3 regions of the Paeniglutamicibacter selenitireducens genome follow, and region 3 is predicted to be linked to each of the others. Evidence: riboswitches for the same ligand, from Rfam matches in the RefSeq annotation. Region 3 holds a riboswitch; each other region holds the start of a gene.

Region 1 (9,434 bases), on a different contig from region 3:
ACCTTCGATGTCGAAACCGACCCCAACATCTTCGGGTCCGTCTCGCTGGAAGCGCTGGCAAGCAACGCGCCGGCCCGGCACCTGCTCAAGCTCACCCCCGGGGTTCCCGCCAACGGCCACTACGACGAACTCGCCGCAGTGTTCCGTCCCGTGTTCGCCCGGATTGCCGAGGGTGCCAGCCAGCGGGATGCCACCCGTACCCTGCCGTACGAGCAGGTCGGATGGCTCAACCGCGAGCGCTTCGGTGCCCTGCGCATCCCCGTCAGCGAAGGCGGCTACGGGGCAAGCCTGAGCGACCTCTTCCGCCTGCTCATCGAACTCGCCGAAGCCGACTCCCAGGTGGCCCACCTGTGGCGTGCGCACATCGCCTTCGTCGAATCCGCGCTCACCCTCCGGGACCCCGCGGTGCGCAGCCGCTGGACCGAACGGATCGCCGCTGGCCAGATCGTTGGCAACGCCTACACCGAACGCGGCGGAAACCCCCTGGGCTCGCTCAACACCACGCTCGAGCAGCGCGGCGACCACTGGTTCGTGACGGGCGAAAAGTACTACTGCACCGGCACCATCTACGCCGACTGGGTTGCCGTTGCGGCGTCCCACCCCACGTTGGCCGGCCGCCAGATCGCGCTCGTCTCCACGCAGCGTTCCGGCGTCAAGATCTACGACGACTGGGACGGCTTCGGCCAGCAGCTCACAGGCACCGGCTCCACGACGTTCCAGGATGTTCCTGTCGACACCCTGCTGCCCGAGGAGCAGCAGGTCAACGACCCGGAGTCCGCGATCTTCCAGCTGGTGCTGCTGGCTGTGCAGGGCGGAATCACCCGTGCGGCGCTGAACGACGTGCGCTCCGCGGTGCAGGCGCGAACCCGCACCTTCAGCACCGGCACCGGTGTCCCGCTGCGCAACGAGCCGCAGGTTCTGCAGCTTGTCGGCGAAATCTCGGCCACGGCCTTCGCCACGGATTCCATCGTGCTGTCCGCCGTCGCGGAGATCGAGGTGGCGCTCGCCGACGATTCGCTCAGCAACGCCGAACGCTTCGCGGTGTGTGAACTTGCCGCCAACCGGGCGCAAACCATCGTCCAGCCGCTGGTGCTGTCCGCCGCCACGAAGCTCTTCGACGGGCTGGGGGCATCCTCGACGGCAACCGGCTGCAACCTGGACCGGCACTGGCGCAACGCGCGCACCGTCGCCACCCACAACCCCGCGATCTACAAGGCGCGCATCGTCGGCGACTACGAGGTCAACGGGACGGCCCCCAAGCGCCTGAACGCCGTGGGCGACCTCGGCTCGAACACCTCGGCGCCCGGCCGCTAGGCCTTCCCGACCACCTGAACCTTCCCGGCAGGGTTGCCTCGGCAACCCTCGATGACCCCTATCCCGCAAAGGAATACCATGAGCACGACTCCTGCACCACGCCAGATCCGGTTCAACGCCTTTGACATGAATTGCGTGGGCCACCAGTCGCCGGGCCTGTGGCGCCACCCCGAAGACCAGTCCGCACGCTACAAGGACCTGACCTACTGGACCGAACTGGCCAAGACCCTCGAAAAGGGCAAGTTCGACGGCATCTTCATCGCCGACGTGCTCGGCACCTACGACGTTTTCGGCGGCACCAACGAAGTCCCGCTGCGCACGGCCGCGCAGGTCCCGGTCAACGACCCGTTCATGTTCGTCTCCGCCATGGCCGCCGTCACCGAGAACCTCGGCTTCGGCGTCACAGCCGGCACCGCCTACGAACACCCGTACCCGTTCGCCCGCCGCCTGGCCACCCTCGACCACCTGACCCAGGGACGCATCGGCTGGAACGTCGTCACCGGCTACCTGCCCTCCGCGGCACGGAACATGGGCCAGGAGGACCAGCTGGAACACGACGAGCGCTACAACCACGCCGACGAGTACCTGGAAGTCATCTACAAGCTGCTTGAGGGCTCGTGGGAGGAAGACGCGGTGGTCCGCGACGCCGCGCGCGGCGTGTTCACCGACCCGTCCAAGGTCCACGAGATCAACCACGAGGGCAAGTACTTCAAGGTCCCGGGCATCGCCATCACCGAGCCCAGCCCGCAGCGCACCCCCGTGATCTTCCAGGCCGGAGCCTCCCCACGCGGCCTGAAGTTCGCCTCCGAGAACGCCGAGGCAGTGTTCGTCACCGCCCCGACCAAGGAACTGCTCAAGGCCACGGTGTCCAGGATCCGCGACGAGGTCGAGGCCGCAGGCCGCGACCGCTACGACGTGCGCATCTACACCATGCAGACCATCATCACCGGCCCGGACAGCGCCGCGGCGCAGGCCAAGTTCGAGGACTACAAGTCCTACGCGGACATCGACGGGGCGCTCGCGCTGATCTCGGGCTGGATGGGCATCGACCTCTCCACCTACGCCCCGGACGACGTCATCGGCGACAACGTGAAGTCCAACGCGATCCAGTCGTCCGTGGCGACGTTCCAGAAGGCCAGCGGCGACGAGGGCAACCCGTGGACCATCCGCCAGCTCGCCGAGTGGGTCGGGGTCGGCGGTTTCGGCCCGATCACCGTCGGCTCCCCGTCCGAGGTCGCGGACCAGCTCATCGAATGGGTGGAGGAGACCGACGTCGACGGCTTCAACCTGGCCTACGCGATCACCCCGGGCACCTTCGAGGACATCGTGGAATACATCGTCCCCGAGCTGCAGGCCCGCGGCGCCTACCCGACCGAGTACGCCGGCGGCACACTGCGCAACAAGCTCTTCGGCAGGGGCGACCGCGTCCGGGACACGCACCGCGCCGCGAACTACCGCTTCGCGAACGCCGAATCCAGGTAGCGGCGCACGGCAAACCGGGTCCGGGCGGCGCGCCTGGGCTCCCCGCCCGGACCCGGTTCAGGCCACCAGCGTGACCACCAAGTTGATGGTTGTTGCCAGGATCCCGGTACCGAATACGAAGGACAGCAGGCTGTGCCGCAACACCGCCGAGCGCATCCGGCGGCTGGTGATGTTGGTGTCCGCCACCTGGTAGGTCATCCCGACGCTGAAGGCCATGTAGGCGATGTCCGTGTACTGCGGCGGCTGTTCCTGGTTGAACGAGATCCCTCCCGGGTCCCCCTCGTAGTAGATCTCCGCGTAGCGCAGCGTGAAGAGCGTGTGCACCAGCAGCCAGGACATTGCGGTGCAGGCCATGGCGAGCAATGCGAGCAGGAACTTGGCGCTGTCGGCGGCGTCCCTGCCGCCGGCCATGACCAGCACCACCGCTGCCAGCGAACCCAGCGCCGCCAACAGGATCAGCAGGTCCGAGGTGCGGTGACCGGGGTCCTCGGCCTGCGCGTGGTGCGCTGTCCTCGCGGCATCCATCGGCGCGATGTACAGCCACACGGAGAGGTTGTACACGAGCGCTGCCGCGGTCCAGCCCACGGCCGGCGCATAGGCCCACTGGCCCAGGAGCCCCGTGAGCAGGACTCCGGCGGCGCCGCCGGCTGCCATGGACAGCAGCCGGAACCGGCGGTGCCTGGTGCGTTGAGAACCTGTGGCTACCATGAAGCGATCATGCCACGGACTACGCCCGCCGGACTGCCGGGGCGCGCATTTTCCCCATGACGCAGCCATGACGCAAGCCGCCCGCGAGAGCGGTCGACACAATCGGACTTGTGACGGATTGTGTCGTGAATGCGTGCCCAAAGGCGGCCCATTGCGTCCATTTGTTTCACGGCGGGGCCTTGCGCCTTGGTTTCATCGAAGATCCTGCAGCAGACTTGAATTGTCCGAACGCGACATATTCCGCGACGGGCACACCATCCAGAGCGGCTGAGAGACCTGGCTCGTTGACGCCGCAGCAACCACCTCCACACGGGGGCCGGTGCTACCGCCAGGACCGATGGAGATAGCCAAACTCTGCGCGGTCCACACACTCCCCGTTTAACCACGGCCCGGTGTGCACTGCGCCGTGTCCCGGCATTCCTCGGGTCTACCGAGAGGACAACACGATGCGAAACACCACCCCGCCGGCCCGCCTGCGCCGCTCGGCCGCCCTGGCCACGAAGCTGTTCACCGTCCTGGGCGCCGCAACCCTGGCCCTGAGCGCCTGCGGTTCGGGAACCCCGGCTCCCGGTGCCGCAACGTCCCAGGACACCGCGGCAGCCGGCCCCGTCCAGGGTGGAACCTTCGTCTACGCCGAAGTCACCCCGATCAACAACTGGCAGACGCAGGCAGCCCGCTTCTACGAGAAGTCCAACATCCTGAACAGCGTGCTGGACCGGCTGACCTACTTCGATGCGAAGACGGGCAAGATCGTCGGCTGGATCGCCTCCGACTTCAAGGCCAACGACAAGCAGACCGAGTTCACCTTCACCATCCGCGACGGCGTGACGTTCTCGGACGGAAGCGCCCTCGACGCCGAGGCCGTGAAGGTGAACCTCGACGCCCTGGGGCTGGGCATCAAGGGTGCGCAGATTGCTCCAAACGTCGACTTCTCCGCCTACAAGTCCGCAGAGGTCATTGGAAAGAACCAGGTGAAGGTCACGCTGAAGGCCCCCGACGCGAACTTCCTGCGCGCCACCTCGTCCGTGACCTCCGGCCTGGTGTCCACGGCCACCCTCAAGCTCGACAACGCCGGGCAGTCCGCGATCGCCTCGATCGTCGGATCCGGCCCGTTCGTCTTCGAATCCGAGAAGACCGACGAGGAAGTCACCTTCGCCAAGCGCGCCGACTACAAGTGGGCCCCGGAGACCGCGGCCAACCAGGGCGCCGCCTACCTGGACAAGCTCGTCGTGAAGTACCTGCCGGAGGTCGCCCACCGTGCCGGCGCCGTGCAGACCGGCCAGGTCGACCTCGTGCGCGGCCTGCAGCCCGTTGACGAGCAGGCCCTGCAGGCAAGCGGCGACCTGGTGCTGCCCGCCCAGGGTGTCGACCTGACCACCAACATGGCGGCGGTCCGCATCGCCAGCGGCAAGCTCGCCGACCCCAAGGTGCGCCAGGCGCTGCAGGTTGGCATCGACCGCCAAAGCATCAAGGACACTGTCCTTTCCGACAGCTACGTGATCGCCGATTCGGTGTTGAACCACGCCGCCCCGGGCTTCATCGACCTCTCGGCCGACCTGGCCTACAACCCGGAAAAGTCCAAGACGCTCTTGGAGGAAGCCGGATGGAAGGCCGGTGCCGACGGCATCCGCGAGAAGGACGGGCAGAAGCTCGAGGTCACCATCACCAGCTCCAACAACTCCGTCGTCATCAAGCCGGCATTCGAGCTGATTGAGCAGCAGTGGCGCGAACTCGGCGTCAAGCTCGTCAACCGCGCCGCCGACAACACCTTCCTGGCCACCGCGATGATCGACCCGAACATCGAGTTCTTCGGCACCCGCCAGTTCGCCTACGGGGGACTGGGACCGGTCTTCGGCCCGGCAAACAACACCCAGACGCTCAACGCCGACCCGGAACTCAACGAGCTCTTCGCCAAGGAACGCGCGGCAACCAGCGAGAAGGAACACCTGGAACTCATCGCCGAGGAACAGCGCCAGCTGGTCACCGAGAAGGCGCTGTCGCTGGTGCTCTGGGACGAGGTGCAGGTCTACGGCGGCAACTCCGCGGCGCACGTCGAATTCACCTCCGGGACCGCACCGATCTTCCAGGGCGCCTGGAAGTCCGGGAAGTAGCGCACCATGGCCGCATATATCGCCCGCCGACTGGGACAGGCACTGTTGGTCATCTGGCTCGCCTACACGCTGGTCTTCCTGGCCGTGCAGCTGCTGCCCAACGACCCGGTGACGATCTTCCTGTCCGCGGACTCTGCGGCCACGCCGGAAACCATTGCCGCCATGAAGGCGCAGTACGGGTACGACCAGCCGCTGGCCGTGCAGTACCTGAGCCAGCTGGCCGGCCTGTTCCGCGGCGACTTCGGCTATTCGCTGGCCTCGGGCCAGCCGGTGGCCGAGCGGATCGGGGCCGTGGCCGGGTCGACCCTGGCGCTGGCCTCCAGCGCCTTCGTGGCTGCGGCGGCCCTTGCCGTTCTCCTGGTCGCCTCCGCCACGCTGGCCCGCCGGGCGTGGTCCAGGCGGCTGCTGGTCAACCTTCCCCCGTTGTTCGCGGCGGTGCCGGTCTTCTGGCTCGGGTTGGTCCTGTTGCAGCTGCTCTCGATCCGGCTGGGCGTGATGTCACTGTTCCCGGACGGGTCGTTCGCCTCCCTGGCCGTTCCGGTGCTGGTCCTGGCGGTCCACGTGTCCGCGCCGATCGCCCAGGTGCTGCTCAAGAGCACGGACAACGTCTACGCGCAGCCGTTCGTCGACGTGTTGCGGGCCAAGGGGGCCTCGCGGTCGTGGATCTTCTTCCGGCACGCCCTGAAGAACGCAGCGGCCCCGGCGATGGCCATCAGCGGCATCACGGTGGGCACCCTGCTGGCCGGATCCGTGATCACCGAAACGGTCTTCGCCCGCTCCGGCCTGGGCCAGGTGGTCCTGCAGGCCGTGACAGCGCAGGACGTGGCGCTCGTGCAGGGACTCGTGCTGCTCACGGCCACGGCGTTCGTCGTCGTGAACCTGATCGTTGACCTGCTCCACCCGCTGCTGGATCCGCGGATCCTCAAGTCCGGAATCCACGGGGCGCCACGCGCCCTCGCGGCCTAACCCCGAAAGGAGCGACGAGCATGAGCCTCGCCATCGACGAATCGCTGCCCGGAGCATCCGCCGGGACACCCGCACCCGAGCCGGCGCCGCGGGGGCCCGAAGCGGCATCCGCGCCGGCCGGGAAGCGCGGCGCGCTGCGTTCCGCGGGATTCTGGCTGACCGTGGCACCGCTGGTCGTGGTCCTCGGATGGGCATTGTTCCCCGCCCTGTTCAGCGGGTTCGACCCCATCACCGGCGTGCCTGCAGACAAGCTGCAGGCCCCGGGCGCCGCGCACTGGTTCGGCACCGACCACCTGGGTCGGGACGTCTTTGCCCGGGTGGTCCACGGAACCAGCCAGACGCTGCTGACCGCGGGGCTGGCGGTCCTGATCGGCCTTGTCGCGGGCACGGGACTGGGACTGCTTGCCGCGACGGCCGGACGCGCCGCCGACGTGCTCACCATGCGCCTTGTCGACGTGCTGCTGGCTGTCCCGGGGTTCCTGGTGTCCCTGATCATCGTCACGGCCTTCGAGCCGGGCCCCGTGTCCCTGGGCATCGGCGTGGGCATCGCCTCCATCGCCTCCTTCGCGCGTGTTGTCCGCACCGAGGTGCTGCGGGTCCGCAGCCTCGACTACGTCGAGGCCGCGTTCATGAACGGCGGCACCTACTGGTCGGTCGTGTTCCGGCACATCCTGCCCAACGCGTGCGGACCGGTGCTGGCGCTGCTGGCCGTCGACCTCGGTGCCGCCATCCTGGCGATCTCGGGGCTCGGCTTCCTCGGCTTCGGCGCCCCGCCGCCCACCCCGGAATGGGGCCTGCTGATCGCCGAGGGCCGCCAGTACCTGGCCTCGGCGTGGTGGCTGACCACCTTGCCGGGCCTTGTCATCGTGGTGGTGGTCCTCCTGCTGGCCGGCCTGGGCCGCCAGCTGCACAAGATCTTCCGATTCTAGAAAGGCGGCACCATGAGCACCGCAGAACCAGCTGCCACCTTGCTGGACATCCGTGACCTCAGCGTCCACTACGGCACCGGCGCACACGCCGTCGCCGCCGGGGACCGCCTGAACCTCCGCCTCAGGGCCGGCGAGATCGTCGCCCTGGTCGGGGAATCGGGCTCCGGGAAGTCGACGCTCTCCAAGGCGGTCATCGGCCTGCTCCCGGAAACCGCGACAGTCACCGCGGGCAGCATTGCCCTGGCCGGAGAGAACCTGTTGGAGCTTTCGCCGAAGCAGCTGGAAAGCATCCGCGGCCGACGCATCGGCATGATCCCGCAGGACCCGGGGGCCTCGCTGGACCCGGTGAAGACCATCGGATCGCAGGTGGCCGAGGTGTTCAGGCTGCACCCGCAGGGCCGCAAACGCTCCCGGGCGGAGTTGCGCGCCGAATCCGTCCGCCTGCTCGGCATGGTGGGCATCGACAGGCCCGAGCAGCGGCTCGGCCAGTACCCGCACGAACTCTCCGGCGGACTGAAGCAGCGCGTGCTGATCGCCATCGCCTTCGCCCAGAACCCGGAGCTGCTGATCGCCGACGAGCCGACCTCGGCCCTTGACGTGACAGTCCAGCAGACGGTGCTCGAGGTGTTCACGTCCCTGGCGCGCGAACACGGCACCGCGGTGATCTTTGTGACCCACGACCTGGCAGTGGCCACCGACATTGCCGACAGGATCGTCGTCATGCAGCAGGGACGGATCCGTGAGGACCGGCCGGTGCGCGAGATCCTCACGGCGCCGGAACACGAATACACCAGCCTGCTGCTGGCGGAGGCCTCGCCCGGCGCGCACGCGGCACCGGTTCCGGAAGCCGGCGGCGATGCCGGCGCAGTCCCCGCCATCGAGGTGTCGGGCCTGCGCAAGACCTTCGGCCACGGCAGCAGCGAACATGCCGCGGTGGACGGGGTCTCGTTCTCCGTGCGGCCGGGAACCACCTTCGCCCTGGTGGGCGAGTCCGGGTCCGGCAAGTCCACTACCGCGCGCATGGTCATGCGCTTGCTTGACCCCAGCGCGGGAACCGTGAAGATCCACGGCCGCGACGTCACGGGCCTGCGCGGTGCCGGCAAGCGGGATCTTTGGCGCGGTCTGCAAATGGTTTACCAGAACCCGGACTCGGCACTTGACCCAAGGCATTCGGTCGAGCGGATCATCTCGGAGCCGCTGAACAACTACGGGTACGGTTCCAAGGCGGAGCGCGGCGCCCGGGTGGCCGAGCTCCTGGAATCGGTCAACCTCCCGGCGCGGATGGCGGGTCTCGGCGCCAGGGAACTATCGGGCGGTCAGCGCCAGCGCGTGGCCATTGCCAGGGCCCTGGCGCTCGGTGCCAAGACCCTCGTCCTGGACGAGGCGCTTTCCGCATTGGACGTGCTGACCCAGGCACAGATCATCGACCTGCTGGCAGAGCTGCAGGCCAACCAAGGGCTGTCCTACCTTTTCATCTCGCACGACCTGCACGTGGTCGAGCGTATCTCCCACGACGTGGGCGTCATGCGCCGCGGCCGCCTGGTCGAGGTCGGCGACACCGCCCGCGTCTTCGGCAACCCGCAGAGCGAATACACGCGCCTCCTCCTGGAGTCGAACCCCGGGCACCTGCTCAGGGAACTGGCGCACACCTGAGAACCACCACCCACACAGTCCCGGACACCAGCAGCAGCAAAGGAAGAACATTGAGCACCACACCATTGCGCGAACGCACCGCAGAATCGCGCTACGCGGAACTGTCGGCCCGGTTTGCCCCGGTCTTCGAACGGATCGCCCAGGGCGCCGTCGAACGCGAAAACAACCACGTCCTTCCCTTCGAGCCCGTCGCCTGGCTCAAGGAATCCGGCTTCACCACCCTGCGCGTCCCCGCGGCGCACGGAGGCGACCCGGTCAGCCACGAGCACCT
Region 2 (9,434 bases), on a different contig from region 3:
TCCGGAACAGCACCTCAAAATCTTCTTCGGAACGGGCGCGCAGGGTGATCCGTTGGGAGATGGGCATGTCTGGGATCCTACCCATCGGGCCGGGGCCGGAAAAGGGGGCCGCAGGTGTCGGAAGCGCCCGGCCGTATTCCATCAGTCAGCTTCCCGATGGCCCGCGGCTTCTCCAAGCCCAATCCAAAGGGCCGGGACAGCGGCCGTTGTGCGGGCTTGCTGCGGCAGCCGATTTTGCCCGGGCCGCGCGATCCGCCATGCGGGGAGCGCGGTGCACTGTCGGCCAGGTTCGGTCCTCATCCCCTTGGAAGCAGCGGATGCCTGGAGGGAAAGCATGATCGGCTCGGGTGAAATGGTTGCCTCATTCAAGCAGGCTCGTTTCGGGACCGCCCGGATTGCTGCCCGAGATTCATCGGGTGGCCACAGCGGGCCGGGCGCCCCGTGGTGTCTCGCCGTGCCCGGACGGCCCTGCCCTTCGGGGGGCGCGCCGGCATGGGGGTCCAAGGCAACGGAATCCCGTTGTTCAGTTATGGCCGGTTAACTTAATACCGTTGGCGCGCGAGGCCTGGAGAAGCCCGGCTTCTTGAGGCAACGGGGTGCCCGGACGCTACGGGAGCCGTGCCACAAAAAGTGTTTACGGGCAGCAATATCGGGTAAGTTAGGGATGTTGAGATCAATTCGGACCACTCATATCCGAGAAGACCGTTCAGGGAGATGCCTCACCTATGGCCAAGATTATTTATACCCACACCGACGAAGCTCCGATGTTGGCGACCCACTCGTTCCTGCCGATTGTCGAGGCCTACGCCTCGACCGCGGGTGTGGAAATCGAGACGCGCGACATCTCGTTGGCCGGCCGCATCATTTCCACGTTCGGTGACTACCTCACCGCGGAACAGCAGATTCCCGACGCACTGGCCGAGCTCGGTGCCCTGGCCAAGAGCCCGGACGCAAACATCATCAAGCTGCCGAACATCTCGGCATCCATCCCGCAGCTCAAGGCGGCCATCGCCGAACTGCAGGCCGCCGGCTACGCACTTCCGGACTACCCGGACAACCCGTCCTCCGACGAGGAAACCGACGTCCGCGCCCGCTACGACAAGATCAAGGGTTCCGCAGTGAACCCGGTGCTGCGCGAAGGCAACTCCGACCGCCGCGCGCCGTTGAGCGTCAAGAACTACGCCCGCAAGAACCCGCACACCATGGGTGCCTGGACCGCGGATTCGAAGACCAACGTCGCCACCATGGGCGAGGACGATTTCCGTTCCAACGAGAAGTCCGTGGTCATCTCCAAGGACCAGAACCTCACCATCCGTTTCGTCGGCGAAGACGGCGAAGTCAAGGTCCTGAAGAAGGCCTTCCCGGTCCTCAAGGACGAGATCATCGACGGCACCGTCATGCACGCCGCGTCGCTGGCCAAGTTCCTGAAGGAAGCCGTCGCCCGCGCCAAGGCCGACGACGTGCTCTTCTCGGCCCACCTGAAGGCCACCATGATGAAGGTCTCCGACCCGATCATCTTCGGCCACGTCGTCAAGGCGTACTTCTCCGAGCTCTTCGAGGTCTACGGCGAGCAGCTCGCCGCGGCGGGCCTGAACCCGAACAACGGCCTGGCCGCGATCCTCGGCGGGCTCGACGAGCTCTCCGACGAGGTCCGCACGGGTGTCGAGGCACTGATCGCCAAGGGCTTCGCCGAGGGCCCGGCCCTGGCGATGGTCGATTCGGACAAGGGAATCACCAACCTGCACGTCCCCTCGGACGTCATCGTCGATGCGTCGATGCCGGCCATGATCCGCTCCTCGGGCCACATGTGGGGCGCCGACGGCAAGGAAGCCGACACCCTGGCCGTCCTGCCGGATTCCTCCTACTCGGGCATCTACCAGGCCGTGATCGACGATTGCCGTGCCAACGGTGCCTACGATCCGACCACCATGGGCACCGTTCCGAACGTGGGCCTGATGGCCCAGGCCGCCGAGGAATACGGATCCCACGACAAGACCTTCGAGATCAAGGCAGCGGGCCACGTGCAGATCCTTGACGCCAGCGATGGCGTGCTGATCGAGCACCAGGTCTTCCCGGGCGACATCTGGCGCGCCTGCCAGACCAAGGACGTGCCGGTGCGCGACTGGGTCAAGCTGGCCGTCAACCGCGCCCGCGCCTCGCAGACCCCGGCCGTCTTCTGGCTGGATGCGACCCGCGCGCACGACGCCGTGCTGATCGCCAAGGTCAACGAGTACCTCAAGGACCACGACACCGAGGGCCTGGTCATCGAGATCCTCTCGCCGGTCGAAGCCACCAAGTACACCATCGAGCGCATCCGCCGCGGCGAGGACACCATCTCGGTCTCCGGCAACGTGCTGCGCGACTACCTCACCGACCTGTTCCCGATCCTCGAATTGGGCACCAGCGCCAAGATGCTCTCCATCGTGCCGCTGATCGCCGGTGGCGGCCTGTTCGAGACCGGTGCCGGCGGCTCCGCCCCGAAGCACGTCCAGCAGCTGGTGGCCGAAAACCACCTGCGCTGGGACTCGCTGGGCGAGTTCCTGGCCCTGGCCGTCTCCTTCGAGCACCTGGCCAACACGTCGGACAACAAGCGCGCGCAGATCCTGGCGGACACCCTGGATGCCGCAACCGGCACCTTCCTGCTGGAGAACAAGTCGCCCAAGCGCAAGGCCGGCGAGCTGGACAACCGCGGCAGCCACTTCTACCTGGCCAAGTACTGGGCCGAGGAACTGGCCGCGCAGACCAAGGACGCCGAGCTGGCCGCCGCCTTCGCACCGGTCGCCGCGGCCCTGGGCGGCAACGAGGAAGCCATCGTGGCCGAGCTCGCCGCCGTGCAGGGTGCCCCCGTCGAGCTGGGCGGCTACTACCGCCCGGTCGAGGAGAAGGTCGCAGCCGTCATGCGCCCGAGCGCCACGCTGAACTCGGCACTGGAACTGCTCACCAAGTAGTCCCGCACCGCACGGCAACGGCGGGCCGCCTTCCCCATGCTGGGACGGGCGGTCCGCCGTTGGCGTACCTGCGGGATCCGGTTCCAGCGGCCGCGCACCGTCGGGCGGGGGCGGGACGGTGCGCGGGGCCGGCGGTGCTGCCGGCTGCTGCTAGAGCCCCCGTCCGGCCTCCCAGAGTCCCTCGGAGGTCCCTGTCAGCAGGGCGTTGACGGACACCGCCTGCGCGTCGGTGAAGGAAGCGATGTAGTCGACGATGGCGCGGGCCCGGCCCAGCCGTTCGACCTCGCCGTGGCCCGCCTCTTCGAACAGGCCCGGCGCCTGCTTGCGCAGCAGCCGGTACTCGCCGGTGGCGGCCTCGATGGAGTCAAGCAGCCGGCGGGGGGCGCGCGCTGCGTCGTAGCGGTCCTCCAGCCAGGCGTGCAGCCCCTCGGCGAGCGAGGCGATGATGCGGGTTTGCCCGCGCTGGTACACGGCCAGGTCGGAGCGCTCCAGCACGAAGCGCGAGTGCACGAACTTGAGCACCACCACGTCGTGCCAGGCCTCGTCGGCCAGTCGGACGTGCCCGCTGCGGACGGTGGGTTCCTGTTCCACCGCGATCGAGGCCTGCAGCCTGTCGATCCAACGCCGCGTGAACCCGGTGACCGCGCGGTCGGCCTCCAGCCCGCCGTCGTAGGGGACGGCCAGCAGGCCATCGACAAGGTCGCGGCCGACCCGCTCCACCGAGGCGCGGAAGGCCTCCGCATTGGCGATCCACGGGTCCTTCGCCGCGACGTGACGCCAGGTGCGCTCCAGCGCATGCCCGGGCCTGCGGGTGTCGAGGTCGGTGTCGGGGGTCCGCGCGAGCTCCGCGCCGGAATCCAGCCAGGCCCGCAGCTCGGTGGAGACCGTGGGGTACTGCAGCACCCCGGCCCTGTAGAAATCGTCGAGGTCGTGGACGGCGTAGGCGATGTCGTCGGCGATGTCCATCACCGAGCACTCAAGGGTCTGCTGGTGCCGGGCGATGCCCGGGAACACCGAGAGCACCTCGTGCATCTCCGCGGCCTCGATGTCGTAGGCGGAAAACTTGTGCGCCCCGGCGCCGCCGGACCCGACGCCGCGTGGCAGCATCCGCGCGGGGCCGCCGGGCCGTCCCTGCCACTCGTTGCGGGTCCACGGGTACTTGAGCACCGCGGCGCGCACCGCCGCGGTGAGGTTCAGCCCGCGCGGCGTGGCCTCGCAGCTGTCCAACGCCGTGAGGATGCGGAAGCTCTGCGCATTGCCCTCGAAGCCGTCGGGAAGCCCCAGCGTGCGGCGGGCCACGCGGTCCAGTTCCTGCTCGCCCAGGTGCCCGAACGGGGGGTGCCCCAGGTCGTGGGCGGCGGCCGCGGCCTGCACCACCACGGGGTCGCAGCCGCCGAGCCCCGCCACGGTCTTGCGCGTGTGCTCGTCCGCGTTGATCAGGCCGATGGCGATGGAGCGTGCCACTGCGGAGACCTTGAGCGAATGCGTGAGCCGGTTGTGCACCATGGTGCCGGCGCCCGCCTGCGGGATGACCTGCGTGACGGCCGAGAGCCGGGAGAAGTAGGGGGAGAACCTGATGCGTTCGATGTCGATGCGGAATTCGTCCTCGCCGGCGCGCATGGCCTCGGGGATGGAGCGGCCGCGTCCGCCGCCCTGGTGGGTCTTCTGCCTGGTATCCATGGTGCGACCCAGCCTAGTTCGGTGCCGGGGCCCGGCCGCGCACCTGCCGCGGAACGCGCCGGGGGTGTCGCGGGGCATCGCGGCGTGCCGGCGGGGGAACCGGTGCCGGCTCCCCGGCACCGGGAGGCGCGGGAAGCCGGTGCGGGGAGGCGGCACGCCCGACCGTCACACTGGCTTCACACTTGGCGGCGAAAGTAACGCAATGGCGTCGGATCGCCGCAAATCCGCGGGATTCACCGAACCACCAGCGTCACAAAGGCGTCGGGCGGTGCCGCGGAGCGGGGCGGAAAACGTCATGTGAAGCGTTTTTGCCCCGCGTGACGCGGTGCGCGCCAGGCGCCTTGCACGCCGGGCGGAACCTGGAACATGATGAATGCATCAACCATCAAGAGCGGCTGAGAGATCTGGCTCGTTGACGCCGCAGCAACCATCGGTTCGATGGATTCCCCCGTGCGGGGCGTCCGTCCTCGAGGGTGCTAAGGCCAGAAGCGATGGAGCCGCTTCACAACCCGCTCACCATCGCCGCGCACCTCCGTCCCGGAGGGTCGCGGCTATTGTGGCGTACCTGGGGCCTCCCTCGTTCTGACGAGGAGAAACACATGAGCATTGCACCGTCCGCGGCCCCGCCGTCACTGTCCTACGAGCTGTACCCGCCGGTGAACCGCGACGCGACCGAGGGCGTTTTCAACAGCATCGAGGCGCTGCAGGCCTCGAGCCCCGACTATGTGTCGGTCACCTACTCCGGCACCCATGCACGCCGCCGGGCCTCGCTGGAACTCATCGAACACCTCATCCAGAACACCAGGCTGCGCCCGCTGGCGCACCTGACCTGTGTGGGGGAGAGCCGCCAGTCCCTCGAGAACCTGATCCGCCACTTCATCTCGCTCGGGGTGCGCGGGGTCCTGGCCCTGCGCGGGGACCTGCCCACCGACCCCGACGGGTGGCGCGGGGAGTTCCCGTTCGCCCGCTACCTCATCGAGCTCATCCGCGAGGTCGAGTCCGAGCACTCGGCGGCGTTGGCCGGCGGCCGGCTGGGCGTGGGTGTGGCGGCCTACCCGATCCGGCACCCCGAGTCCCCGTCGTTCGAGCACGACGTGGAGGTGCTGCTGGCCAAGGAGCGCTCCGGGGCCAACTACGCGATCACCCAGGTGTACTTCCGCCCGGAGGAGTACACCCACCTTGTCGACGCGGCACGCCGCGCCGGGGTGTCCATCCCGATCATCCCGGGGGTCATCCCGCTGAACTCGCTGAAGCGGCTGAACCGGCTGGCAGCGATGACGGGCGTCGAACCGGACCCGGTGCTGGCACACGCGCTGGAAACCGCGGGCAGCGACGCCGAACGCCACCACCTCGGGGTCACCGCCGCCGTCACGCTGGCGCGGCGCGCGTTCGACGACGGGGCCCCCGGGGTCCACCTGTACACCTTCAACGACCACCGCGGGTCACTCGATGTCATCGAACGGCTCGAACTGCCCCGCACCCGCGCCCAGGTCGTCAATTCCTGGGCGGCCCGCGCCGCCGTCTAGGCGCGCCGGGCCCGCACCAATCCCCACCGACTCTTTCCCCCACGTTCAACACCCAAGGAGAAACACCATGACGAAGCCAACCTTCCCCGCAGCATCCATCCTCGGCTACCCGCGCATCGGCCCGAACCGCGAGCTCAAGAAGGCCCTCGAGTCCCACTGGGCCAAGCGCACCGACGAGGCGGCGCTGCACACCGCGGCCCGCGACCTGCAGCAGGCAAACCTGGCCACGCTGGCCGCCCTGGGCCTGGGTGCCGCCGACGCCTCGCTGCCCGGCGACTTCGCCTACTACGACCAGGTGCTCGATGCCACCGTCGCGCTCTCCGCGCTGCCCACCCGCTTCGCGGACCTTGCCGACGCCGACGGCGCCATCAGCACGGCCGCCTCGTTCGTGCTGGCCCGCGGCGACGAGTCCCGCGCCCCGCTGGAAATGACAAAGTGGTTCGACACCAACTACCACTACCTGGTCCCGGAGATCGGCCCCGCCACCCCGATCTCCGCCAACGCCACGCCGCTCCTCGAGTCCTTCACGGCGCACGCCGCCGCCGGAAAGACCATCCGCCCCACCCTCGTGGGCCCCATCACCTACCTGCTGCTGGCCAAGGCCGAGGACGGCGCACCGGGGGGCTTCGACCCGCTGACCCGCATCGACGAGGTCGTCGCCGCCTACGCCCGGATCCTGGGCGAGCTCGCCGCCGCGGGCGCCCCGTGGATCCAGCTCGACGAGCCGGCCCTCGTCACGGACCGCGGCGCCGAGCTGGCACTGCCCGGCGGCCTGGCCGAGTCCGTCTACGCCACACTGGCCGCCGCCACCGAACGCCCGGCCCTGCTGGTGACCTTCGGCTACGGCACCGCCGGAGACACCGCCCGCCCGGGCGCCACCCAGGGCCTGCTGGCCCGCGCCGGCGTCGAGGCGGTCCACGCGGACCTGGTCCGCGGCCTGGCCCCGCGGGCCGAGTTCCTCGGCGACCTGGCCGGATCCACCCTGGTGGCAGGCATCGTCGACTCGCGCAACATCTGGCGCAACAACCTCGCCGCCTCGCTTCAGGTGCTGACGGCCCTGCGCACCGAGGTCCAGGCCGCCAACGGCACCCTGGCCGTGGGCACCGCCACCTCCCTGCAGCACGTCCCGCACGACGTCGCCCTGGAAAACAACCTGCCGGCGCACCTGCCCGAGTGGCTCGCCTTCGCCAACCAGAAGGTCGCCGAGGTCATCACGCTGGCCAAGGGCCTGGCGGAGGGCGAGGCCGCCATCGCCGCGGAGCTCGCCGCGGCCGCCGAGGCCATCGAGCACCGTGCGTCCTTCGCCGGAACCACCGTTGCCGCGGTCCGCGAACGCCTTGCCGCACTGACCGACGCCGATTTCTCGCGCTCCGCCGCCGGCGTGCGCGAGGCCGCCCAGGAGGCCGCGCTGAACCTGCCGGTGCTGCCGACCACCACCATCGGTTCCTTCCCGCAGACCGGCGAGGTCCGCACCGCCCGCGCCGCGCACCGCAACGGCAGCATCGACGACGCCGCCTACGAGGGCTTCCTCAAGGCGGAGATCGCACGCGTCGTGGAACTGCAGGAACGCCTGGGCCTTGACGTGCTGGTGCACGGCGAACCCGAGCGCAACGACATGGTCCAGTACTTCGCCGAGAACTTCGACGGCTTCTCCGAGACCGCCAACGGCTGGGTCCAGTCCTACGGCTCGCGCGCCACCCGTCCCTCGATCCTCTGGGGCGACGTCTCCCGCCCGGCGGCCTTCACCGTCCCGTGGATCTCCTACGCGGCGTCGCTGACCAGCAAGCCGTTCAAGGGCATGCTCACCGGCCCGGTCACCATCCTGGCCTGGAGCTTCATCCGCGACGACCAGCCGCTGGCGGTGTCCGCCAACCAGGTGGCGCTGGCCCTGCGCGACGAGATCGCGGACCTGCAGGACGCCGGCATCTCCATCATCCAGGTCGACGAGCCGGCACTGCGCGAGCTGCTGCCGCTGCGCAAGGCCGACCAGGCGGACTACCTGAAGTGGTCCGTCGACTCCTTCCGCCTCTCCACCGCCGGCGCCGTGGATGCCACGCAGATCCACACGCACCTGTGCTACTCGGAGTTCGGCGAGATCATCGACGCGATCGACGCGCTCGACGCCGACGTCACCTCGATCGAGGCCGCCCGCTCCCGCATGGAGGTCACCGCGGACCTGACCGGGTTCGGCTACTCCCGCGGCATCGGCCCGGGCGTGTACGACATCCACTCCCCGCGCGTCCCGTCCACCGAGGAGGTCGCCGAGCTCATCGAGATCGCCCTGGCCTCGCTGCCGGCCAAGCAGCTGTGGATCAACCCGGACTGCGGCCTGAAGACCCGCGGCTACGCGGAAACCGAGGCGTCGCTGGCCAACCTGGTCCAGGCCACGCTCGCGGCCCGCGCCGCCATCGGCGCCACCGCCGGGGCCACCGCCTAGCGCGGATCCGCCCCGCACCACCGCCGCGGGCCCGGCCCAGGGGTCCCAGCCCCGACCGGGCCCGCGGCGGCACGGGGGAGGACGCGCGCCCGGCATCGGCCCGCACCCCGGTGCCGCCCGCGCCCGTCCCTCCCCGAACCCTTCCCAGCACCACGCCCCGAAAGGCACGATCATGGCGACCAACACCTGGCAGAACGCCACCACCGAAATCCACACCGGATACAGCCCCGCCGGCCCGCACCGGCCCATGACCGTGCCGATCTACAACTCCGCAGCCTTCGAGTTCACCGACTACGCCACCGCCGCCGAGCTGTTCCGGCTGAAGAAGGCCGGCTTCACCTACTCGCGCACCGGCAACCCCACGGTCTCCGTGCTGGAGGCGCGTGCCGCGGCGCTGGAGGGCGGCATCGGTGCGCTGGCCACCGCCACCGGACAGTCGGCCGTCGCCGTGGCACTGCTGGCCCTGTTGCAGGGCCCCAACCACCTGGTGGCCTCCAACAAGCTCTACGGCGGCACCGTCGACCTGCTCACCGACACCTTCGCGGACTTCGGGATCACCGTCACCTTCGTCGACCCGGAGGACCCGGCGAACTGGGCGGCGGCCATCACCGCGAAGACCCGCGGCTTCCTGCTGGAATCCGTCTCCAACCCGCTGATCACCCTGGTGGACCTGCGCGCCATCGCGGACACCGCCCACGCCGCGGGCATCCCGTTGGTCGTGGACAACACCCTGGCCACCCCGGCGGCGTACCGCCCCATCGAGTTCGGCGCGGACATCGTGGTGCACTCGGCCACCAAGGCGCTGGCCGGCCACGGCTCGGTGCTCGGCGGGCTGGTCATCGA
Region 3 (9,434 bases):
GATGTCCTGAAGGAAATCCAGGCCAAGGCCGACGCGGCCAAGTAACACCGCCGATCCGTGCCGCGTTGGCCCCGTCGCGGGGCGCCCGCGGCAGCGACCGAGCAAACACGTGAATCGGGGCCCACCGCCACCTCGGGGGTGGGTCCCGTTTCGCTTGGACCACCGAACCGCCCAACATCACAACGCAGGAGCACACCCATGAGCGTGGCAACAGCACCGAAGCGCACGGCAAAGCGCACCTCCGCCAGGGAAGGCGGTTCGTTCCTTGCCGCGCTGCCCTGGATCGGACCGGCCATCCTGCTGATCTTTGCCATCGTGGTGTTCCCCGCCGGGTACATGATCTACAACTCCACCCGAAAAATCTCCCAAGTCGGCACGGACCTCAAGGGTGTCGGGTTCGACAACTACGCCAAGGTCTTCGCCGACCCCAACCTGCCCCGGATCCTGCTCAACACCGTGGTCTGGGTTGTCGTCGTCGTGACGCTCACTGTCCTCATCTCCCTGGCCCTGGCCCAGTTCCTGAACAAGCCGTTCCCCGGGCGCACCCTGGTGCGCATGGCAGTCATCGTTCCCTGGGCCGCATCCGTCGTCATGACCACCACGGTGTTCTACTACGCCACGGACCCCAACTACGGCATCTTCAACAAATTCCTGATGGACATCGGGGTGCTCGACGAGGGTTTCGGCTTCACCAAGAACGCAGTCCCCGCGATGGCCGTCGCGATCGTGATCGCCGTCTTCGTGTCGATCCCGTTCACCACCTACACGATCCTTGCCGGGCTCCAGTCGGTGCCGACCGAAACGCTGGAGGCCGCCCGCATGGACGGCGCCGGACGCTGGCGCACCTACGTCTCGGTGATCCTGCCCCAGCTTCGCGGCGCCCTGGCGGTGGCGGTCCTGATCAACATCATCAACGTCTTCAACAACCTGCCGATCCTGAAGATCATCACCGGTTCGATCCCCGGCTACAGCGCCGACACCCTGATGACCTACATCTTCAAGGTCCTGCAATTCGACAGGCGGCTGGACATCTCCTCCGCCCTGTCGGTACTCAACTTCGCGATAGTGATAGTGATCGTCGCCATCTACGTCAAGACCGTCAAGCCCATGAAGGAGGTCTAGGAAAGCCATGTCGATCCTGACTACAGAAGACCGAGCCTCCCGCCAAACCGTCATCTGGCGCATGGTCGCCGGGCTGGCCATCGCCGCCGTATTCATGGTTCCCTACGTGGTGATGTTCACCGGATCCCTCAAGACACAGGCCGAGATCCTTGCCATCCCGCCCAGCTACCTCCCGCGCGGGGGTGCCCAGTGGTCCAACTACCTCACCATGTGGGACACCCCCGAGACGCCGGTGGCCTACAACCTCATTTCAACGATCGTCATCTCGCTGTGCGCGACCCTGTTGGTGCTGCTGGTGGCCACCCCCGCCGCCTACTACACCGCGCGTTTCAAGTTCCCCGGCAAGATGGCGTTCATGTTCCTGGTGATCGTCACCCAGATGCTGCAGCCCGCGGTGCTGACCGCAGGCCTGTTCAAGCAGATGCTGGCCATGAACCTGTACGACACCTGGCTCGCGATGATCCTGATCAACGCCGCCTTCAACCTGGCCTTCGCGGTCTGGATCATGCACTCCTTCTTCGCCGCGGTGCCCAAGGAAATCGACGAGGCCGCCCAGATCGACGGTGCCGGCAAGCTGCGGGTGCTGTTCAGGATCAACCTGCCGCTGGTCTGGCCGGGCATCGTCACTGCGGTGATCTTCACGTTCGTGTCCTGCTGGAACGAATTCGCGGCCTCGCTGGTCATCCTCTCCACCGCGGAGAACCAGCCGCTGTCCGTGGCACTGACCAAGTTCGTAGGACAGTACTCGACGGCCTGGCAGTACGTCTTCGGCGTCTCGATTGTTGCGATCATCCCGGTCATCGCACTGTTCATGCTCATCGAGAAGCGCCTGATCGGCGGTTTGACCGCTGGAGCGGTAAAGTAAAATCCCATGTCGACCTCTGCCTTGCCAGGAACCACGGCCTCCCTCGGGGAGCGTCCCGTGGACATGCCGCACCCCGCACCGGAAGCCTTCGGGGAACCCGGGCACGGCAGGCTGCGGGAGACGGGAAGGCATCCACGATGAAACGCGAAGAACGCCAGAGCAACATCCTCGAGATGCTCTCCGAATTCGGGCAGATCGAGGTCGAGGAAATCGTGCGGCGCCTGGAGGTCTCCCCGGCCACCGCGCGGCGCGACCTCGATTCGCTGGCCGCTGCGTCCCTGCTCTCGCGGACCCACGGCGGGGCCGTCAGCAACTCCGTGGCCTATGACCTTCCGGTGCGTTACCAGAAGGAGGAAGCGGCGGTGCAGAAGCACGCGATCGCCGTGCTGGCCGCCGGCCTGGTGAAGCAGGACATGGTCGTCGGCCTGTCCGGGGGAACGACCTCCAGCGCGATCGCCACCCAATTGGGCATGCGCCGCGACCTGGTCAACGACTCGGGCCGGACGACCTTCACCGTTGTCACAAACGCGGTGAACATCGCCTCGGCGCTGGCCGTGCGGACCCACGTCAAGGTGATGGTCACCGGGGGAGTGCTGAACCCGCGGTCCTACGAACTCGTGGGCCCGTTCGCCGAGCAGGCGTTGGAGAAGGTCACCCTTGATATCGCCTTCGTGGGAATCAACGGCCTCGAAGCCCACATCGGGCCCACGGTGTCCGACGAGTTCGAGGCATCCATCAACGACCTCATGATCCGCCGGGCCCGGCGCAGCTACCTGGTGTGCGATTCCTCCAAGATCGGCCACAGCGCCTTCGCGGCGCTGACCCGTGCCACGTTCAATGCGTTGATCACCGACGAGGGCATCACGGCCGAGCAAAAGCACGAGCTGGAATCGGCGGGCATCCCCGTGGTCATCGCCCCCGCGGCTTCGCCGGGACACTAGGAGCGGGCTGCTGTCGCAGCCCGCTGGATGCGGTGTGCGACCTTGGAAACCATGGCCTCCAACCGTGCCGGATCGTTGGACAGGCGAACGTCGTAGATGCTTTCCAGGCTCATGGCGCCAAGCCACACACGGGCCCGCCACGCTTCCCGGGCGGTCGGTGCAATTTCGTCCAGCATCGCCTCGCCGTGCCAGAGCGCGAGGTAGGCGCTGTTGAGTGCCGGATCCCAGGCGGCTGCAAGGTCCCAATCAAGCACTCCCACGAGCCGGTTTCCCCGCCAGTGAACGTTGTGTCCGGCCAGGTCGCCGTGGACGAGCGCCAGGGGAATCCCGGCGAAGCCGGCGATCGTTCCAAGCACCAGTTCGGCATCGGGGACAAGCCCGGCCGGCAGCGACCGCAGGGCTGCTTCGGTCTTCGTGGGTGTCCAGGGGCCGTTGAAGGCAAAGGGCGGCGCCAGCAGGTGCGCCAGCGGCGCGATGTCGATTCCGGCAAGATCCTCCACCAGGTTGCGGAGTGCCGTGGCATCGCCCGTGTGCGGCGCATGGGCGCCTCCCGGGACAAATCGCTGGACCACCGCGGAAAAGCCCTCGCCGTGCCACACGGGGCCCAGGGCTGTGGGGAGCGCGAAACCCACCCGGGGTGCCAGGGCCTCCACGAGATCCACCCGCCGCTGCATCTGGCGTGCGGCCTCCGCGGTTCGGCTGATCCGCAGTACCGCCTGGTTCTCGGCGACGAGCACCACATGGAACTGGCCGCCCTCGTTGACGTGGGCGGCTTCCCAGTCGGGGCCGGGATGGAGGCGTTGGGCAAGGGCGACTTCCGCCGGGAGCGGTTTTCGGATCACGGCTCCATCCTTGCATGTCAGCCGCGAGGTGCCGGCACAGGATGACAACGTAGGATCGGGACATGAACCAAAGGCCAGTGGGGCAAGGAAAACCCCTTGAACCGGCAACGCTTCCGTCCGGGACCCCAGACGCTCCTTCGCGCAAGGTCGTGTTAATCGAAGTGCTGATTGTGCTGGGCCTGTCCCTGGGGCAGTCGGCCGTCTACTCGATCGTGAACCTCATCGACAAGATGACGCGGGCACCCCTGGGTTCACAGACAACGACGCTCAACAATCCGCTGAACCAACGTGAGTACTTCGACCTCACGTACCAGTTCCTGGACATCTTCTTTGCCCTGGTGCCCGTCATGCTGGTGCTCTACCTGCTCTGGCGGCTGCCCGGGGGGAACCCGTTCACCAGGCTGGGCTTCGATGCCGCGAAACCGCTCAAGGACCTGGTGTGGGGCGGCGGGCTGTTCCTGGCCATGGGCCTGGGCACGCTCGGCGTCTACGCAGCGGGCAGGGCATTGGGGGTGACCACGATCATCGTCCCGGCCGCGCTCGACGAGTATTGGTGGACCATCCCGGTGCTGGTCCTTTCGGCGATCCGCCACGGGATCCTTGAGGAAGTCGTCGTGGTGGGCTATCTCTTCGAGCGGCTCCGCCGACTGGGCTGGGGGACGTGGCGCATCATCGTGGCCAGCGCGGTGCTGCGCGGCAGCTACCACCTCTACCAGGGCATCGGCCCGTTCATCGGCAACGTCGCGATGGGTATCGTCTTCGGCTACGTGTACTCGAAGAAGGGGCGTGTCATGCCGCTTGTCATCGCACACGCATTCCTGGATATCGCAGGATTCGTCGGCTACGCGCTTTTGGGGGCGTCCATCGGGGTTGGATCCTAAAGAACTGCTTGATCTCACTGTTTGTGTTTCAAGCGGAAAAATGGAGCCTGCTAGGCTGGACGGAATTCCATGTTTCGACCTGTGATTTCCGGACTTCGGACGCTGCAGGCGGGATCAATCAGTCAGGAGATCCGGTTGCCCACCGCCATGAGTTCGCAAAAAATGTTCCGCGTCGGCCTGGTCCTGGGCATCATCGGCCTGCTCTTCAATGTCGTGGTGTCGCCGTTGTTGAACTGGTCGTTCAATGAGGGCGGATACGTGCTGCCCCTCTGGATGGTTTCCGGCCTCACCTTCGTCGTGCAGCAGGGGTCCTTCTACGCGGGCTTGTTCCTGCTCGCGGGTTCCTTCGTCGTGAAGTCGGCCGAGGAAGCCGTGGAAGTGATCCGCAAGGAACAGCGTCCCCGCACCGCCGGCGACCAGGAGTAGGGTGGTGGGGCTTTCCATGGATTCGCGTCACATGCTGCGGTTGGGCGTGGCAGCAGCTGTTGCCGGTGCCGTCCTGGCCCTGGTGGGGACTCCGGTGTTCCTGGGGGTCTCCGACATGCTGCCCGCGTACCCCGACATGGTGCTCGGTTTCGCCAAGGCACTGCAGCAGGCCTTGCTCATCGGCGGCATTTTCATGGCCCTCGGATCGATCATGGTGCGGCACTTCGAGGTCCTGAGGGAAGTAGCGGATCATTCTGGCGGCGGGAAGGCGTCGACCGAGGGATCGGACTAGTTGTTAACGAACCGCGGGGTTGTGGTGAACGGGAAGCCCGTTTCGCCACAACCCCGCGGTTGTCGTTGTCTCTTGTTGAAACCCTAGAGGGTGATCGAGCCCTTGGGGGTCTCGAAGGTCACCGAAAGGATTCCCGGCGTGCCGTTCGGGGCCTGCCAGTCGACCGTGACTTCGCCGACCGGCAGCTGCTCGGGCTGTCCGAGCCAGTCGGCGACGCGATCGCTGGAACCGGCGATGCTGATCGAGGAAATCTTGCCCACCGGCGTCAGTGCCTTCGACGGGTGAAGGCTCTCGGTTCCGTCATCCCAGCGCAGCAGGTAGGGGACCTGCGGGTCGGCAATCAAACCGTTGACGCCGATTTGGCGCCAGGTCAGTTCCTGTCCATCGGGGAACTTCCGGTTTCCCGGGACCGAGCTGCGGCCCAGGCGTTCCTCGACCGGTGCCAGGTCGTCGACCGCGACGCACCAGCCCATCCAGCCGCCGCCGAGTTCGGAGCGCGCACGAACGGCCTGGCCGAACGGTGCCTTGTCCGATGCGGGGTGGTTCAGTACCTCGACGACTTCGAGGTACTGGTCGTTCTGCAACGGGAAGATGACATTGCGGGTACCAAATCGTGGGTGAATACCGCCCTTTACAGATTCGAGTCCAAGGGCCGCGCCGATCCGAGCGGCAGTTGCCGCGAGGCCGTCGGGTCCACAAGCGTAAGTTACATGGTCCAACCTCATCATGAACCCATCATGGCACGATGTGATCTGGCTCTCGACTTAGGGTTGCCTAACTTGAGAATGGGCTGCGGTTTCAGGCGCGGAACGCGGATCGCGCGCCGATCCTGCCGCGTTGTCACATTTTGAGATGTTCTTGCGCGCCCGCGATTCAGTGGGCAAGACTGGACGACAAGGTCATGAGTTCCAGCAACAAGCCCCGGCTTGCTGGACGGCAACCCTCCACCGCGGTGGGGTGCCCCGGGTGAAGACCAGGCCCTGCGCCAGAAAGGCGCAGGACAAGCGCGGGCATGCCCCTACGTACTAACCGACGCCACAGGCGTCGGCTACGGGCATACCCCTTGAATCCTTGAAGGGGACAACAATGTCAAACGACTGGTCATTTGAAACTCGCCAGATCCACGTGGGCCAGGAACCTGACGCCGCCACCGGCGCACGGGCCCTGCCGATCTACCAGACCACCGCCTTCGTGTTCCCGACGGCTGAAAGCGCCGCAGCACGGTTCGCTCTCCAGGAGCTGGAACCGATCTACACGCGCATCGGCAATCCCACGCAGGATGCGGTCGAGCAGCGCATCGCCAGCCTCGAGGGCGGCGTGGGAGCCCTGCTGCTGGCCTCGGGCCAGGCCGCCACCACGTTCGCGATCCTGAACCTCGCCGAGGCCGGCGACCACATCGTGGCGAGCCCCAGCCTCTACGGCGGGACGCAGAACCTGTTCAAGCACACGCTGCGCAAGCTGGGCATCGAGGTCAGCTTCGTTGCGGATCCCGACGACCTGGACGGCTGGCGCGAAGCGATCAAGCCCAACACCAAGGCGCTGTTCGGCGAGGTTGTCTCCAACCCGCGCCAGGACGTTCTGGACATCGAAGCAATCTCTGCCATCGCCCACGAGGCCGGCGTCCCGCTGATCGTCGACAACACCCTGGCAACCCCGTACCTGGTGCGTCCCATCGAGTGGGGTGCGGACATCGTGGTGCACTCGGCCACCAAGTACCTCGGCGGCCACGGCACCGCGATCGCCGGCGTCATCGTGGATTCGGGGAACTTCGACTTCGCCGCCGACCCGGAGAAGTTCCCGGGCTTCAACACCCCGGACGAGTCCTACAACGGCCTGGTCTTCGGCCGCGACCTGGGCGTCAACGGCATCCTCGGCGCCAACCTCGCCTACATCCTCAAGGCTCGCGTCCAGTTGCTGCGCGACCTGGGTTCCGCGGTTTCCCCGTTCAACTCGTTCCTGATCGCCCAAGGGCTGGAGACGTTGTCGCTGCGCATCGAGCGCCACGTTTCCAACGCGGTCGAGGTCGCCACCTGGCTGGAGGCGCACCCGCAGGTGAAGTCGGTCAACTACGCGGGCATCGAATCCAGCAAGTGGTTCGAGCGGGGGCGCAAGTACGGCCCCCGGGGCATCGGCGCGATCGTCGCCTTCGAGATCTCCGGAGGCCTAGAGGCCGGCCAGGGCTTCGTCGATGCGCTGACGCTGCACTCCCACGTGGCAAACCTCGGCGACGTCCGCTCGCTGGTTGTCCATCCTGCGTCCACCACGCACGCCCAGCTCACCGAGGAAGAGCGGGTCGCCGCGGGTGTTTCCCCGGGCCTGGTGCGGTTGAGCGTGGGCATCGAGAACATTGCCGACATCATCGCCGACCTCCGGGCGGGCTTCGAGGCAGTTGCCTCGATCTCCGAGGTTGAACTGCAGGGCGCCACTCGTTGAGCCTGGAGACTGACGTGGCATTTTTCGACGCGGAAACCGCCCAGGCGTTGGACTACGCCCCGGACGGGATCCTGCGCCACCTTCACACCGGTGGATACACCTTCGAGACAGGCGGAGTGCTTCCGGAGGTCGTGCTGGGCTTTGAGACCTGGGGGACGCTTAACGAGGATGCGTCAAACGCCGTCTACATCGCCCATGCACTGACCGGGGATTCCCACGTCGCCCGCGGGCTCTCGACCGAGCCCGGATGGTGGGACGGTTTCGTGGGTCCGGGCAAGACCGTGGACACCGACCGCTATTTCGTGGTGTCGGCGAACATGGTCGGTGGGTGTTCCGGATCCACCGGGCCGGCCAGCCTGGACCCGGACGGCAAGCCGTGGGGTTCGCGTTTCCCCTTCACGACCATCAAGGACTCCGTGCGCCTTGAAGCGCGCCTGGCCGATGCCCTGGGTATCAAGGTCTGGCACGCGGTGCTCGGCGGTTCCATGGGCGGGGCCCGGGTCCTGGAATGGGCTGTCGAGTTCCCGGAGCGGGTCAGGAACTGCGTTGTGGTGGCCGCGACAGCGGAATCCTCCGCGGAGCAGATCGCCTTCGCCCAGGCCCAGAGCGCCGCGATTCGCCTGGATCCGGACTTTGCCGGTGGCGACTACTACGCCAACGACAATGTCCCCTCCGCGGGGCTCGGATTGGCCCGCAGGATCGCTCACATCACCTACCGTGCCGAACCCGAACTCGAGGTGCGGTTCGGCCGCGCCGCGCAGGACGGGGAGGCCCCCTTCGGGTCCCCGGACCTGAACAGGGGCCGCTACCAGGTGGAGAGCTACCTGGACCACCAAGCCGGCAAGCTGGTGCAGCGCTTCGACGCCAACAGCTACCTGGTGCTGACCGACGCCTTGATGAGCCACGACGTGGGGCGCGGGCACGGTTCCATCGAAGCTGCGTTGGCACGCCTGGGTTCGGTCAACTTCTTCGTTTCGGCGGTTGACTCGGATCGCCTGTACTGGCCCGAGCAGTCGGAACGGTTGGCGAAGTCCCTGCCGAACCCGGTTGAGGTCCGCTACATCACTTCGCCGATCGGGCACGATGGATTCCTGACGGACATAGAACAGCTTGGCGATGCCCTGCGGGACCGGATTTTCTCCTAGGAATCAGGTTCCGGCAGGGTAGCCGGGTCGTTGAAGGCGAATGGCTCATGTTGAAGAACATTTCTTCAACATGAGCCATTCGCCTTTTGCCATGGGGGAGCTATTCGCCCAGTGCCTTGAGCCTGGCCTGGGTGTATTCGTCACGCGTGATCAGGCCTCGTGCCAACAGATCGTCCAGTTCGCGCAGCTTCTCTTCGATGGTTTTCTTGGGTGCCAGCATTTCGGAATTGGCAGCCCGGACCGCGAGCTCGGTTTGAAGCGTGAACGGATCCAGCCCCGCGTTCTTGCTGGCCTTGTAGTTACGGACGTAAAGGAACGCCATGAAAACGCCTGCCGCAAGAATCAGGAGGGTGACGATCCCGAAGATCACGCCGAACGAATCGAAAACGAATCCGAGGCCCCCGGGAAGACCGTTCCCGTCCGTATCGACGAATCCGAAGTCCTCGGGCTCCGGGTTGCCCAGCTGTTCCAGGACCTCCGGGGGAAC

The links. A riboswitch is a leader RNA that binds a small molecule or an ion and turns the genes downstream of it on or off. The one in region 3 is predicted to bind S-adenosylmethionine.
Region 1: linked by a shared signal. The riboswitch ahead of ACSYDW_RS00095 (ABC transporter substrate-binding protein) and the one ahead of ACSYDW_RS10835 (bifunctional o-acetylhomoserine/o-acetylserine sulfhydrylase) in region 3 are both predicted to bind S-adenosylmethionine.
Region 2: linked by a shared signal. The riboswitch ahead of ACSYDW_RS09835 (methylenetetrahydrofolate reductase) and the one ahead of ACSYDW_RS10835 (bifunctional o-acetylhomoserine/o-acetylserine sulfhydrylase) in region 3 are both predicted to bind S-adenosylmethionine.

What each region holds. Positions count from the first base shown of each region.
Region 1 covers NZ_JBPULF010000001.1:16,043-25,476, forward strand. The annotation lists gene ACSYDW_RS00080 (acyl-CoA dehydrogenase family protein) at 1-1,314, shown strand, start outside; gene ACSYDW_RS00085 (LLM class flavin-dependent oxidoreductase) at 1,393-2,796, shown strand; gene ACSYDW_RS00090 (DUF1345 domain-containing protein) at 2,854-3,504, opposite strand; SAM riboswitch class I at 3,756-3,848, shown strand; gene ACSYDW_RS00095 (ABC transporter substrate-binding protein) at 3,951-5,615, shown strand; gene ACSYDW_RS00100 (ABC transporter permease) at 5,622-6,581, shown strand; gene ACSYDW_RS00105 (ABC transporter permease) at 6,602-7,510, shown strand; gene ACSYDW_RS00110 (dipeptide ABC transporter ATP-binding protein) at 7,523-9,163, shown strand; gene ACSYDW_RS00115 (acyl-CoA dehydrogenase family protein) at 9,214-9,434, shown strand, end outside.
Region 2 covers NZ_JBPULF010000004.1:193,568-203,001, reverse strand. The annotation lists gene ACSYDW_RS09850 (GNAT family N-acetyltransferase) at 1-67, opposite strand, end outside; gene ACSYDW_RS09845 (NADP-dependent isocitrate dehydrogenase) at 726-2,948, shown strand; gene ACSYDW_RS09840 (deoxyguanosinetriphosphate triphosphohydrolase family protein) at 3,099-4,628, opposite strand; SAM riboswitch class I at 5,008-5,126, shown strand; gene ACSYDW_RS09835 (methylenetetrahydrofolate reductase) at 5,228-6,154, shown strand; gene metE (5-methyltetrahydropteroyltriglutamate--homocysteine S-methyltransferase) at 6,222-8,591, shown strand; gene ACSYDW_RS09825 (O-acetylhomoserine aminocarboxypropyltransferase/cysteine synthase family protein) at 8,764-9,434, shown strand, end outside.
Region 3 covers NZ_JBPULF010000005.1:96,962-106,395, forward strand. The annotation lists gene ACSYDW_RS10790 (extracellular solute-binding protein) at 1-45, shown strand, start outside; gene ACSYDW_RS10795 (carbohydrate ABC transporter permease) at 199-1,122, shown strand; gene ACSYDW_RS10800 (carbohydrate ABC transporter permease) at 1,130-1,987, shown strand; gene ACSYDW_RS10805 (DeoR/GlpR family DNA-binding transcription regulator) at 2,125-2,928, shown strand; gene ACSYDW_RS10810 (phosphotransferase family protein) at 2,925-3,770, opposite strand; gene ACSYDW_RS10815 (CPBP family intramembrane glutamic endopeptidase) at 3,833-4,651, shown strand; gene ACSYDW_RS10820 (hypothetical protein) at 4,799-5,077, shown strand; gene ACSYDW_RS10825 (hypothetical protein) at 5,094-5,369, shown strand; gene ACSYDW_RS10830 (VOC family protein) at 5,453-6,097, opposite strand; SAM riboswitch class IV at 6,267-6,382, shown strand; gene ACSYDW_RS10835 (bifunctional o-acetylhomoserine/o-acetylserine sulfhydrylase) at 6,456-7,802, shown strand; gene metX (homoserine O-acetyltransferase MetX) at 7,805-8,947, shown strand; gene ACSYDW_RS10845 (SHOCT domain-containing protein) at 9,048-9,434, opposite strand, start outside.